Regions from separate parts of the Planococcus beijingensis genome, predicted to be linked through region 3. Evidence: riboswitches for the same ligand, from Rfam matches in the RefSeq annotation. Region 3 holds a riboswitch; each other region holds the start of a gene.

Evidence for each region. A riboswitch is a leader RNA that binds a small molecule or an ion and turns the genes downstream of it on or off. The one in region 3 is predicted to bind thiamine pyrophosphate.
Region 1: it holds a riboswitch for thiamine pyrophosphate, as region 3 does, so the genes downstream of both, tenI (thiazole tautomerase TenI) here and thiT (energy-coupled thiamine transporter ThiT) in region 3, are expected to answer to the same signal.
Region 2: it holds a riboswitch for thiamine pyrophosphate, as region 3 does, so the genes downstream of both, IRE19_RS05660 (YkoF family thiamine/hydroxymethylpyrimidine-binding protein) here and thiT (energy-coupled thiamine transporter ThiT) in region 3, are expected to answer to the same signal.
Region 4: it holds a riboswitch for thiamine pyrophosphate, as region 3 does, so the genes downstream of both, tenA (thiaminase II) here and thiT (energy-coupled thiamine transporter ThiT) in region 3, are expected to answer to the same signal.

Annotation. Positions count from the first base shown of each region.
Region 1 is NZ_JADHDZ010000001.1:1,220,370-1,223,397, forward strand. It holds gene IRE19_RS05825 (SDR family oxidoreductase) at 1-840, opposite strand, end outside; gene IRE19_RS05830 (Rrf2 family transcriptional regulator) at 1,035-1,469, shown strand; TPP riboswitch at 1,741-1,841, shown strand; gene tenI (thiazole tautomerase TenI) at 1,945-2,550, shown strand; gene thiO (glycine oxidase ThiO) at 2,581-3,028, shown strand, end outside.
Region 2 is NZ_JADHDZ010000001.1:1,176,374-1,179,401, reverse strand. It holds gene IRE19_RS05670 (MFS transporter) at 1-92, shown strand, start outside; gene IRE19_RS05665 (vWA domain-containing protein) at 154-870, opposite strand; TPP riboswitch at 1,483-1,588, shown strand; gene IRE19_RS05660 (YkoF family thiamine/hydroxymethylpyrimidine-binding protein) at 1,677-2,267, shown strand; gene IRE19_RS05655 (ECF transporter S component) at 2,269-2,850, shown strand; gene IRE19_RS05650 (ABC transporter ATP-binding protein) at 2,843-3,028, shown strand, end outside.
Region 3 is NZ_JADHDZ010000010.1:43,745-46,772, reverse strand. It holds gene IRE19_RS17395 (SGNH/GDSL hydrolase family protein) at 1-103, shown strand, start outside; gene IRE19_RS17390 (hypothetical protein) at 168-317, opposite strand; gene IRE19_RS17385 (M20 family metallopeptidase) at 384-1,457, opposite strand; TPP riboswitch at 1,604-1,702, shown strand; gene thiT (energy-coupled thiamine transporter ThiT) at 1,800-2,387, shown strand; gene map (type I methionyl aminopeptidase) at 2,544-3,028, shown strand, end outside.
Region 4 is NZ_JADHDZ010000003.1:66,372-69,399, reverse strand. It holds gene rlmN (dual-specificity RNA methyltransferase RlmN) at 1-88, shown strand, start outside; gene IRE19_RS08930 (sn-glycerol-3-phosphate ABC transporter ATP-binding protein UgpC) at 273-1,397, shown strand; TPP riboswitch at 1,420-1,523, shown strand; gene tenA (thiaminase II) at 1,646-2,329, shown strand; gene thiM (hydroxyethylthiazole kinase) at 2,331-3,028, shown strand, end outside.

The sequences.
Region 1 (3,028 bases), on a different contig from region 3:
TTGGTTCAATGATTCATTGATCGGCAGTGTGCGACCAAGAATTTTCTCGAAATCGTTGCTTTCCACTTCAAGTGAACCGTTCCGGATGCTTTCTTGGATTCCTACAACAATCGGAATCACAAAATCGGGTAAACCTAAGCCTTTCATGATCTCTGCATATTTTTCGTCACTCACTTGTTGTACAGGCACTTCTTTACCCAGTATATCCCCAAGAGCAGATGCCAATTCTTCTTGAGTTAAAAGAGGGCCAGAAAGTTCGTACACTGTATTTTCGTGGCCGTTCCCAACCAGAACCGCTGCCGCTGCATCTGCGTAATCTTGTTGCAATGCCCAACCAACTTTTCCTTCACCGGCAGAAGTAACCCATGGTGCTCCTGCTAGGACACCTTGAATGCTTCCGATTTCGTTTTCAAAATACCAGTTGTTGCGCAAGAAAGAGTAGGGGATACCAGTCTTCATAATGGATTCTTCTGTCGCGACATGAGGGGGCGCCATAAGATTTTCGCTTTCTTTAGCATTGGCTAAGCTTGTGTAGGCAATGAATTTTACTCCTGCACGTTCCGCTGCTTGGACAGCATTAGTATGTTGGTGGATTCTCGTTTCATTGTCGCCATCCGCAGAGATGATCAATAAGCGGTCAATTCCTTCAAATGCTTTATCCAAAGTTTCTGGATGGTCAAAATCTGCTTGACGAACTTCCACTCCACGAGCACGAAGCCCTTCTGCTTTCTCGGCGTTCCGGACACTCACCGCCAGCTTACTTGCAGGCAGGGTTTTCAATAATGCTTCTACAACCTTCGAACCTAATTTTCCTGTTGCCCCTGTAACTAATATTTTCATTTTCCAATCCCCCTAGTTCGCTTTTGATGTAACAATAGTGATTACATGTATTCATATTAGTTACTTGTAACTGTATTGTCAACAGGGATAGCGATATTTGTTTTTTGTTTGCTATTTGATACAATAAACTTGTAACTAAATTAATTACATGATATTAGATATAGAAATAGAAATTTATAAAGGGGTGAAGGTAAATGTCCATTAGCAGCCGATTTGCTGTCGGAATTCATATATTAACTCTAATTGAATTTAATAAAGATGGAATAACATCTTCTGAGTTTTTAGCTTCGAGCGTTAACACAAATCCAGCAGTGATACGGAAACTTATGGGCATGCTTAAAAAAGCTGGTTTGATCGAAGTACACCCAGGTATTGCAGGAGCAAAACTTACAATGAAACTATCTGATATTACCTTGTTCGATGTCTATAAAGCGGTAAATGTTGTTCAAGATAAAGAATTATTCAGTATACACGAAAATCCACAGCTTAATTGTCCCGTTGGCCGGAATATCCAAAATACTATAGAACCAATATTTGCGACCGCACAGGGGGCAATGGAGAAAGTTTTAAAAAATGTAACATTAGAAGATGTGATGAATGATATTGTTGCTGGAGAAAATATTGGATAGATAGGATTTCTTAAAGAAATGTTCTATACTCGTTTATTTAAGTATATTTTTATTAAAATAATCGTTTATTTTATGATGTGTAAAATTATTAGTTAACATATGAGGGATTATCGGAAGGAATGAAGAGGAGCTTTTGTTTCTTTCCTTCCTTTTTTTTTTCGTATAAATGTACTTTTACGAAAGGTAATAATTAATTAACAATATTTAGAATGAACTGGATAAATCACGCGAGAGGTGATACGCTTACTTTAGATATTCCGAAAACTGAATATAAAAACACTAGGGGAGTCTTTTAAGACTGAGATGGAGCAATCCGGACCCTTTGAACCTGATCTAGTTGAAACTAGCGTAGGGAAGTGGTTGCTATGTATTTTATCTATTCCTAAAATATGATCAAAACCACTCCATCGCTGGAGTGGTTTTTTTATTTGGCAGGTATTTTTTATGCACTAGGGAGGGAGTGAAGGAAAAAAACATGAAAACTAAAAAGTTGCATATTATCTCTACAGGAAGTCAAGAGCCGGAACAATTAGCAGATATCATCGGCAGGATTCATTTTGACATCGATTTCATCCATCTTCGTGAAAAAACGAAAACAGCAAAAGAAGTATATGAAATGGTGGAGCTTTTAAAAAACAAAAAAGTTCCTCTTTCAAAAATAATAATTAATGACCGGGCGGATGTTGCCTGTGTTTCAAATGTGAAAGGAGTTCACTTAGCCTATCATTCGCTGCCTGTTGAAATTGTAAAACGAAAATTTGAGGATTTGACAGTTGGCTGTTCCGTCCATTCCCTTGAAGAAGCTCAAATTGCCGAGCAGCAAGGTGCTGATTATGTGATATTCGGCCATGTATATTCAACTCAATCAAAACCAGGACTCATTCCGAAAGGGTTAGAACAGTTGAGGTTCATTTCTGAATCAATTTCTATCCCAGTTATCGCGATTGGGGGGATAAAACCGGCAAATAGTAGGGATGTTATCGAAGCGGGAGCACAAGGAGTCGCTGTAATGTCAGGGATATTGGAAGCAGAAGACCCTTTGCAGGCGGTACAGCAATATCGTTCCTATTTATCTATATAATATTTTCTTGCAATGATAAGGAGGGATTCAATGAATAAAACGTATGATGCCATAATAGTCGGCGGCGGAGTCAACGGCGGGGCAATAGCTTTTAATTTGGCGAAAAGAGGAATGAAGGTTTTGTTGCTGGAAAAAGACCGGCTTGCAAGTAAAGCATCTGGAGCGGCAGCTGGGATGCTGGGCGCCCAAGCCGAGTTGGATGGAGAAGGTCCGCTTTTTCAATTAGCCAGGACCAGCAGGGCGTTATTTAGCGACTTAGCAGATGAACTGAAAATGACCAGCGGAGTTGATATTGAACTTGTGAATAAGGGAATGCTAAGGCTTGCCTTAACTGATCGGGAGCAGCAGGAACACCATCGAATCAGTGAAATCCATAAACAGAACGGGGAACTAGCCGAGTTGCTTACAGGTAAAGAAGCGAGAAGAAGAGAGCCGGCATTGTCCAATAAGGTAATTGGCGCCATGTATCTTGAAAAAG
Region 2 (3,028 bases), on a different contig from region 3:
GTGCCGTCTTTTCGCTTACGCGCCCGGCAATCAACCGCAATGCAAAAAAAGCTGACAACCGGAAACTCAATGCCAGTTATGAGCAAAATTAACTTAAGTAACTAAGATCCCCGGTGAAATCAAATGATTTCACCGGGGATCTTTTTGCTTCACTCATTTGTTTCGATTCGGGAAAATAAAGTCCAAAGGCGATTTTCGCTTTTTACGCAAGATGCCTTTTTCCTTCGCTTCTTTCAGCCACTCGGGAAATTCATTCAGCATTTGATTGTACAGTTCTTCATCCGTCACTTGGTCGATGTCCGGGACATGGAAAAAATTCGCGTTATCCACGAAGCGGCCTTCCATCGTATCCAGTTTTCTCAACACATCGAAGTTCGAATCCCCGATTCCGATAAATTGCCAAAAGATCGGCTGAGTGGACGATTCCACAATGAATTTCTTAATGCCGGCTTTGCATCCGCCATCGTTGATGAAGACCAGAAAAACCGGCACATCGCTTGGCTCTTCTTTCGTGTATTTCTGAATCACATCTTTCATGACTTTCGGTTCGTCGTTTCGCCCGAACTTGTAGACACTGTCATTGGACAGGATGTTTTTTTCTACGTAGCCCATGAAAATCTCTTCTGTCGCTGCCGGCAAACGGGAAAATTCGTTGTCATACACCCAGACATCCAGCTCGCCGTCATCATCAAACTGGCTCGCTACTGCCAGCACCCGCTCCACAACTTCCTGCACAATGCCGTCACGATACAGCTTCCGCATCGATCCTGTAATGTCCAAGACAATGCCGACTTTAGCTGTAACACCGATCAATTGTTTTTTCTCCAGCACAATGCTCGCTGTTTTCTTTTTAAGGGAAATGGTACTCATCAATTGGCCTCCTCTAGTCATAATGACTCCAGTATAACGAAAATCCATAAACTTAAAAAGAAAATATTGGAAATGAAATTCTCGAAAAGACTCTATATTAAGTTGAACTAAAGAAATAGCATTTTATATACCACTTCGACTCTGAGAGAAAACGCTAAAGGTATGGAGCAAAACAGCGAAGACTCCTGCGGCTTAGCGAGACGACCGATACACCGCAGGGAGCGCAGCGGACGAGGAGGATTGGGCGCGAGCCCGCTGGAAAGCGTAGCTGTTTTGCGGAATATCGGCTACTCCAAATCATTAGTTCATCTTATATAGTTCAAATCTACTTATCACTTAAACTCGGAAGCTAGGAAAACAACTCCACCAAAATCTGTAGGACGTTCAATTGCACAAACTCTCCAAGCGCCGGCGCGTCCATGGGTGGAGCGATGAAACAGGTGCTCTTCCTGGTTCAACGCGGGAGCCATGCCCAAAGCGACCGAAGCGATTTCAGAATCCCAACATAAATGACTAATGAGCACATCTTTCTAATCTCCCCTTTACATCCTCCACCACTTCCTCTACACTGAACCCATCGGGAACAACCCGAACACAAAAACCGCATACCGTTTACTGCACTAGGGGTGCCCATTATGGCTGAGATGCAAGCGCAAGCTTCGATCCCTTATAACTCGATCAGGATAATACCTGCGTGAGGAAGTGCGGCGCATTTCTGAAATAATTCCTTTTGGTTATTTGTAGATTATGGCTGCATCTTCACGGATGCGGTCTTTTTTGTGCAAATTTTTAGGAGGAATGTTGATATGGAACCATGGCAATGCGGTACCAGCCCGATTGTCGGATTTCGCTTTTCGCTTCATCCGATGACCGGCGATTTCATCAAAGTCATTAAAGGAGCATTGAACGAAACGGACACTTCAAACGTCTGGATGCACACCGATGACGTTTCGACAGTCATTCGCGGCAAACAGAATCACGTATTCAATGTCGCAAAGGCATTAGCTTTGCATGCTGCAAAAACTGGTAAACATGTCGCATTGTCCGGCACCTTCTCGATCGGCTGCCCAGGCGATTCATCAGGGGACGTCTACTTGGAAAAAGACGATGAATTGTTGAACACCGATGCCACCAAACAATACGTGTCTTCCCAGTTTGCGCTGTATCCGATGAACAATCCGGATTATATGGCCGTCATCTACCGGGAAGTCGACCGTGCCAAAAAACAAGGGGTCTTCAACGATTCCATGCATTACGCAAGCGGCATACACGGCGATATCCATGATGTCTTCGCTTTTTACGAGGAAGCATTCACCAATTCCCGCTCAGACGAACATCGCCATCTGGTGATGACGGTATCGATGAGCATCAACAGTCCGTCCCATGGAGGTGCGTAAGGTGCTGAAATCATGGAAATTAAAAGAAGTGGTCTTGATGTCCCTGTTTGCGGTAGTTTTTGGCATCGTTTACTTGCTGTTTGTCCACGCTGCGAATATTTGGGCAGCAATCATCGGGCCGCTCGCCTATGAATGGATGTTCGGCATCTGGTTCATCGTCTCGATTATCTGCATGTACATCATCCGGAAACCCGGTGCTGCAGTTTTGTCCGAAACCATGGCAGCTGCCATTGAAGTGCTGATCGGCAATGCTGTTGGTCCCCGTCTGATCTTATCAGGCGTTATCCAAGGGCTTGGGGCTGAGGCCGCGTTTGCATTGACCGGCTATAAGCATTTTAACATCCTTATCCTTATGCTTGCAGGCATCGGATCAGCTGTCTTCAGCTTTGTCTACGGTTATTTCGTATCGGGCTATGCGGCACTGGATCCATCATTCGTCGCGTTGATGTTCACCATCCGTGTCCTCAGCGGGGCTATTATCGCCGGAATCGGCGGCAAGTATATCGGCGACGCTTTGCTTGCGACCGGTTCGCTCCGCGGCTATGCCATTGCACGCACGAAAAAAGGTGATGTGAATGCCTGAAGAAATTTTTTCTTTAACGGACCTTTCTTTCCAATTTCCGGAAGATGACGAAAAAACCTTAACCGCCATCTCCTTTTCAGTTGAGCAAGGCGAACGGCTGGTCCTAACCGGTCCAAGCGGCTGCGGCAAAAGCACATTGCTGTATTTGCTCAATCGCCTCTATCCCGATAACTGCGAT
Region 3 (3,028 bases):
GCAAGAAGAAGAGGGAAGTGAGGCTGAAGAGACAGCCCTACGGCCATCTGCTGGCAGTCCGACCGGTTACTTGGCTTTGCGGGAAGCTTTGCCTTATCTCTAGAAAAGCAAAAGCCCTTAGCGCATAAAAAAGTTCCGGCATGAGTTTCATGCCGGAACTTTTTTATTTAGCGTTTTTTTCCACGCGTCGGAGGTTGCTGTGTAGAAGCCGGTTGTCCAGCTTTTCCTTGTTTTCTTTTATTTAATACTTTACGGATAATAGGATAAGCGATGGGGCCATATTTTATCGCGGATTTCACTAGTCGTCCAATTGCCATATAAATCTCTCCAATCATAGGGTTAGTAATTAGTATTTTCCCGAATCAGGCAGTGTGCAAACATTTTTACGCAGATTGCGCATGTGCCAATAGAATGTCTTTGTATTTATGGACGCTGGAAATCAAGACATATTCGGCGTTGCCATGCCAGTCATCTCCACTTGGTCCAAATTCAATGGCACCTTCGCCGCCGGTGACGGCTGCATAATACCGCGTATCGGCTGCACCATGCTGACCGAATAATACGGCTTCTTTATCAGTCGTTTCGAGAATCGCTTTTTGCAGAGTCTGGATAAATGGGTTTTCTTTTGTTGTTGTCAGCGCGGGTGTTGAACCTGAAGCTTTATAGTCCATGTCGATGTTCAAGGTCTCAGCTAATTCTGCTAATTGCCGAACAATTTCCTCTTTGTCCTGTCCAGGCATAAAACGGATGTCATAAGACATTTCGCACGTTTCAGGAACCACGTTGTAACGGTCTCCTGCTTTAATGATCGGCAGGTTCACCGACGGCTGCTCATAATATTCAGTAGATTCTTTCCGGAATGGCAGCTCTGTTGCAGCCATATGGAATTTCATAGCGGATTCGATGGCATTGATGCCTTCCCAAGGGCGGCTGCCGTGTGCGGGCTTGCCTTTGAAAACCATATCCATTCGTAAAATACCTTTCGACTGCAATCCGACTTTTAAGCCTGTCGGTTCTCCGCAAATAACAAAATCACCATGGAAACCTTGCTCGACCAACCATTTAGATGTATTGCGGCCACCAATCTCTTCGTCGGTGACAATATGTAATTGAACTTTGCGGTTCAAACCACTAGATTCCAGCTCAATAAAGGCTTGCATCATTGCTGCAACACCCGCTTTCATATCAGCTGCGCCGCGTCCGTAAATGCGGTCTTGTTCTTCGGCTGGCACAAACTGTTCTTTATGGCCAGGAACTACATCGACATGGCCATTCCAAACAATGGTCTCATTGCCTTGTCCTTTCTCAGCAGTGAGCATCAAGTAGCCTTTATTGTCGTGGACAGTAACCGTTTCTCCTTTTTGTTTCAGCCAGTCGGCACAAAAAAGAAGAGCTTCATTTGCTCCTTCTTTTGTATCACTTTGAATTTTAATCAATTCCTTCAATAATTCAATCATTCATTCGGCAACCCAGAATCCCGGCTGCCTCCACCACCTTTCGGATTTTTTCACTACCATCACTTTACCCTGTCAGAGCTACTTAAAACAGCCTTGCATTAGAAAGAGGCCTTGTGTACAATACAGGTGACTGAATAAATATTTGTATACACCACAAGGGGAGCTTTAGCTGAGAGTGAACAATCTGTTCTTACCCTTTGAACCTGTAAGTTAACACTTGCGCAGGGATGTGGATGGAAACCGGCTCTTACAACGGCGCCAGGCTCTGTCCTGACGCCGTTTTTAATATGGTTTTATTCACGGCCCTTCTGGTGATGTGCACAACACATTAAGGAGGAAGTCATGAGAAATAAAAAAGTATTGTTAATGATGGAGATTGCCATTTTTGCAGCTCTTGGATTTGTATTGGATTTTGTTTCTTTCCGGATGCCGCAGGGAGGTTCGGTCAGTCTGGTGATGATCCCGATTATTTTAATCGCATTTAGGCGAGGGGTCGCTGCCGGTGTACTGACGGGAATATTGGTAGGGTTGCTGCAGATTGTTTCGGGCTTTATTTCTGTCGCGCCTTTATCATTCGGATTTGTTGTCATGCAGGTTTTATTGGATTATCTTCTGGCATACGGAGTTGTAGGGCTGGCTGGTGTCATGCGCACAAAATATTTGCAGCATGCGCATGCCAAGCAAACCGGCAAGATGTTGGCCGCTATCGTCGCAGGGGTGTTGATTGCATCAGTGTTGCGTTATTTGGTTCATGTCATTACGGGAATCCTGTTTTTCGGTATGTTTGCTGAAGGCAATGTGGTCATCTATTCAGCGATCTATAATGCTACCTACATGATACCTGTATTCTTGCTTGCCGCTTTTGTCTGTGCCGCACTTTTTGCAGCGGCACCAAGATTAGTGGATGCTGAAGCCGCTAATACGAATTAACACAAGCAAAGGACTTTTCGGGAATTCATTCCGGAAAGTTCTTTTTCTGTTTAGAAGTTAAAGATTGCATGTTTGTTTTCCAAACTCGTCAAGAAGCCTCCAGTTTAATTTTGTGGTATAATTCTTGAATAGAAAAGCTTGAAAGAAGGGTCATTGATGATAGCAACTACTGATAAAGAGATTGAAATGCTGAAAAAAGCCGGCCAAATGGTAGCTGAAATTCGCGAAGCGATGAAAGCGGCAACCAAAGCTGGAGTCACAACAAAAGAAATTGACGATTTGGGCGGTAAACTATTCGAGGAACTGGGCGGTGTTTCCGGCCCGAAATCGGAATATGATTTCCCAGGATATACATGCATCAGTGTCAACGAAGAAGTGGCCCACGGAATTCCGGGCAAGCGTGTCATCCAGGATGGCGACATCGTCAATATTGATGTTTCCGGTTCATATGAAGGATATTTCGCAGATACAGGAATTTCTTTTGTTGTAGGCGAAGGGCATCCGGATAAAGAAAAAATTTGTGAAGCAGCCGCTTCTGCGTTCGACCGTGCGATGACAAAAGTCAAAGCCGGCGCTAAACTGAACCAAATTGGTAAGGCAGTGGAACGTGAAGCAAAAGAACAAGGTTTGTTTGTCATTAA
Region 4 (3,028 bases), on a different contig from region 3:
CCATGAGCAAGGCGCCGACATTGACGCAGCTTGTGGACAATTGCGGAGCAAGCAGATCAAAAAAGAGAAAAAAGAAGTAACTGTATAATGCAATATAGAAAAGCGTTCCTGATAAATTTCAGGAACGCTTTTCTTATTGGTATGGAGGTGGAAATAGACTGAATGAAAGAGAATATATTAAAATAGTCCCTTTGCGTATCTTTATTTCTATTGGTAATTTAAAGATATTTAACTATAATCGAAGGAAAAGCGGTTAAAAAGGAGAATGCAAAGTGGTAGAGATCAAAATCGAAAAGCTCGGGAAAAGATACGATAATGGTGCTCTTGCTGTATCGGATTTTAACTTGAATATCCAGGATGAAGAGTTTATCGTCTTTGTCGGCCCGTCGGGATGCGGAAAATCTACTACTCTCCGGATGATTGCAGGCCTGGAAGAAATTACAGAAGGTGAGTTTTATATAGACGGCAAACTCATGAATGAAGTCCAGCCGAAAGAACGTGACATTGCGATGGTTTTCCAGAATTATGCCCTTTATCCGCATATGACCGTGTATGAAAATATAGCTTTTGGATTGCAGTTGCGAAAGTTCAAGAAAGCGGAAATCAAGCGGCGTGTCAATGAAGCCGCCGTTATTCTGGGATTGGAAGATTATTTGGACAGAAAACCGAAAGCATTGTCAGGCGGGCAGCGGCAGCGTGTGGCTCTTGGGCGTGCCATTGTGCGTGACGCTAAAGTCTTCTTGATGGATGAGCCTTTATCCAACCTGGATGCGAAACTGCGGGTACAGATGCGTGCCGAAATCGTTAAGTTGCACAGACGGTTGAAAACCACAACTATTTATGTAACTCACGACCAGACTGAGGCCATGACGATGGCTTCTCGAATCGTGATTATGAAAGATGGGCTGATTCAGCAGGTCGGCTCTCCGAAAGAAGTCTACGATTTTCCGGAAAATCGCTTTGTAGGCGGCTTTATCGGTTCTCCTGCCATGAACTTTTTTGAAGGGAGAATTGATAAGGGGCGTTATGTGATGGGTGACAAAATGTTGGATATTCCACCGCAGATGATGGAAATGCTGAAAAATGAAGGCTATGAAGGAAAATCAGTTACGTTGGGAATCCGGCCGGAACATATTCATGTAAACAATGAAGATTTGTCGAATATTCCAACCAGTGAGTTTGAAGCAGTCATCACAGTTTCTGAACTGACAGGAGCAGAAACGATTCTTCATGCGGTTTATGCCGAACAAGAATTCATTGCTCGCGTAGAAGCTACAACGACTATCGAGCCGGGCCATACGGCAACGCTTGCATTTGATATGGCTCATGTTCATTTTTTTGATGATGAAACAGGAAATCGAATAAAAGCTGTAGAATTTTCTGAATCTATGCTATAGTGATTTCGAAAACACAAATAAAAAACACCACTAGGGGAGCCGGATATCGGCTGAGACGAGCATAAGCTTGGACCCTTTGAACCTGATCTGGATCATACCAGCGGAGGGAAGTGGCGACCGTCTGCTATTTTCCTTCTACAATTGCAAACGCCGCTTCCCTTTGCCGGGAAGCGGCGTTTTTATTTTGTGAAAAAAAGTTGCAAGTGGCTGGCCCCTTGCAACTGGATAAAGAAAAGGGAGATGGAGAAATGACATTTTGCAAAGAAGTAAGAAAAGAATGCGACAGCCTATGGCAGGCAAGTTTTGATCATCCGTTTGTGAAAGGCATAGCAGATGGAACCTTGCCAATTGATAGATTCCGTTTTTATGTTATGCAGGATGCCTATTATTTATCGCATTTTGCAAAAGTGCAGGCGATTGGCGCATCAAAGGCCAAGGATCTGGAAACGACACAACGTTTTGCATTTCATTCTGCACATACTTGCAGTGCTGAGCTGACATTGCATGAATCGTTCATGGGAATTTTGGAAGTTACTGAAGAAGAATGGATGACCTTTGAACCATCTCCAACTGCATATGCCTATGTTTCGCATATGTATCGTTCGTCAGAAGGCGATCTGGCTGATGTGTTGGCCTCTATTCTGCCTTGTTACTGGCTTTACTTTGAAATCGGGGAGCGTTTGAAACATGCCAAGCCGGACCACGCTATTTACAACCGGTGGATTGAAACTTACGGTTCTGATGAGTTCGCTTCACTTGTCAATGAACAGATTTCGCGAATGGACAAGCTGGCGGAAGGGCTGCCGGAAATACGGAGGCAGGAACTGAAAAATCATTTCCGGAAAAGCAGCTACTATGAATGGAATTTCTGGGAACAGGCATGGAAAAAAGAATCCTGGGCATTAGAGTCTATTAAGGAAGTAGGTGTGTGACATGTTCAGCCAAATAAAACGTGAAAATCCGCTGATCCATTGCATCACCAATCATGTAGTATCGAATTTTCAAGCCAATGGCCTGTTGGCAATCGGGGCTTCTCCGATCATGGGAGAAGCGCCTGAAGAAGCAGCTGAACTTGCCGCTTTGGCGCAGGCCTTGTCATTGAATATCGGAACCTTGCATGCAGAATCGTTGAAAAGCATGCTGATCGCCGGAGAGGCGGCCAACCGACTGGGCATTCCTGTCGTACTGGATCCGGTTGGGGCAGGAGCAAGCAATTTCCGGAAGAAGGCTGTAAAAGAAATTTTGGACCTGATTGACGTTAGCGTTCTTCGGTGCAATGCAGGAGAGCTTGCAGCGGTAGCGGGGGAACAATGGCAGTCGAAAGGTGTGGACGCAGGAGAAGGGCTTCTGGACGTCGGGGAGCTTGCTGTCACCACAGCGAAAAGATTTAACTTAGTGGTAGCGGTCACTGGAAAAACGGATATTGTCACTGATGGAAAATACGTGATTGAAATTCCTTTTGGAGATCCGATCATGGCTTCGATTACCGGTACGGGTTGTTTGCTTAGCAGCATTGTGGCTGCTGCGATGGCAGTCCGGCCAGAAGACCCTGTAAAGACTGTCAGCAACGCATTGCGTTTTTATGCAATCGCCGGTCAGCAGGCTGCGAAATCAACGAGTCTTCCGGGAGA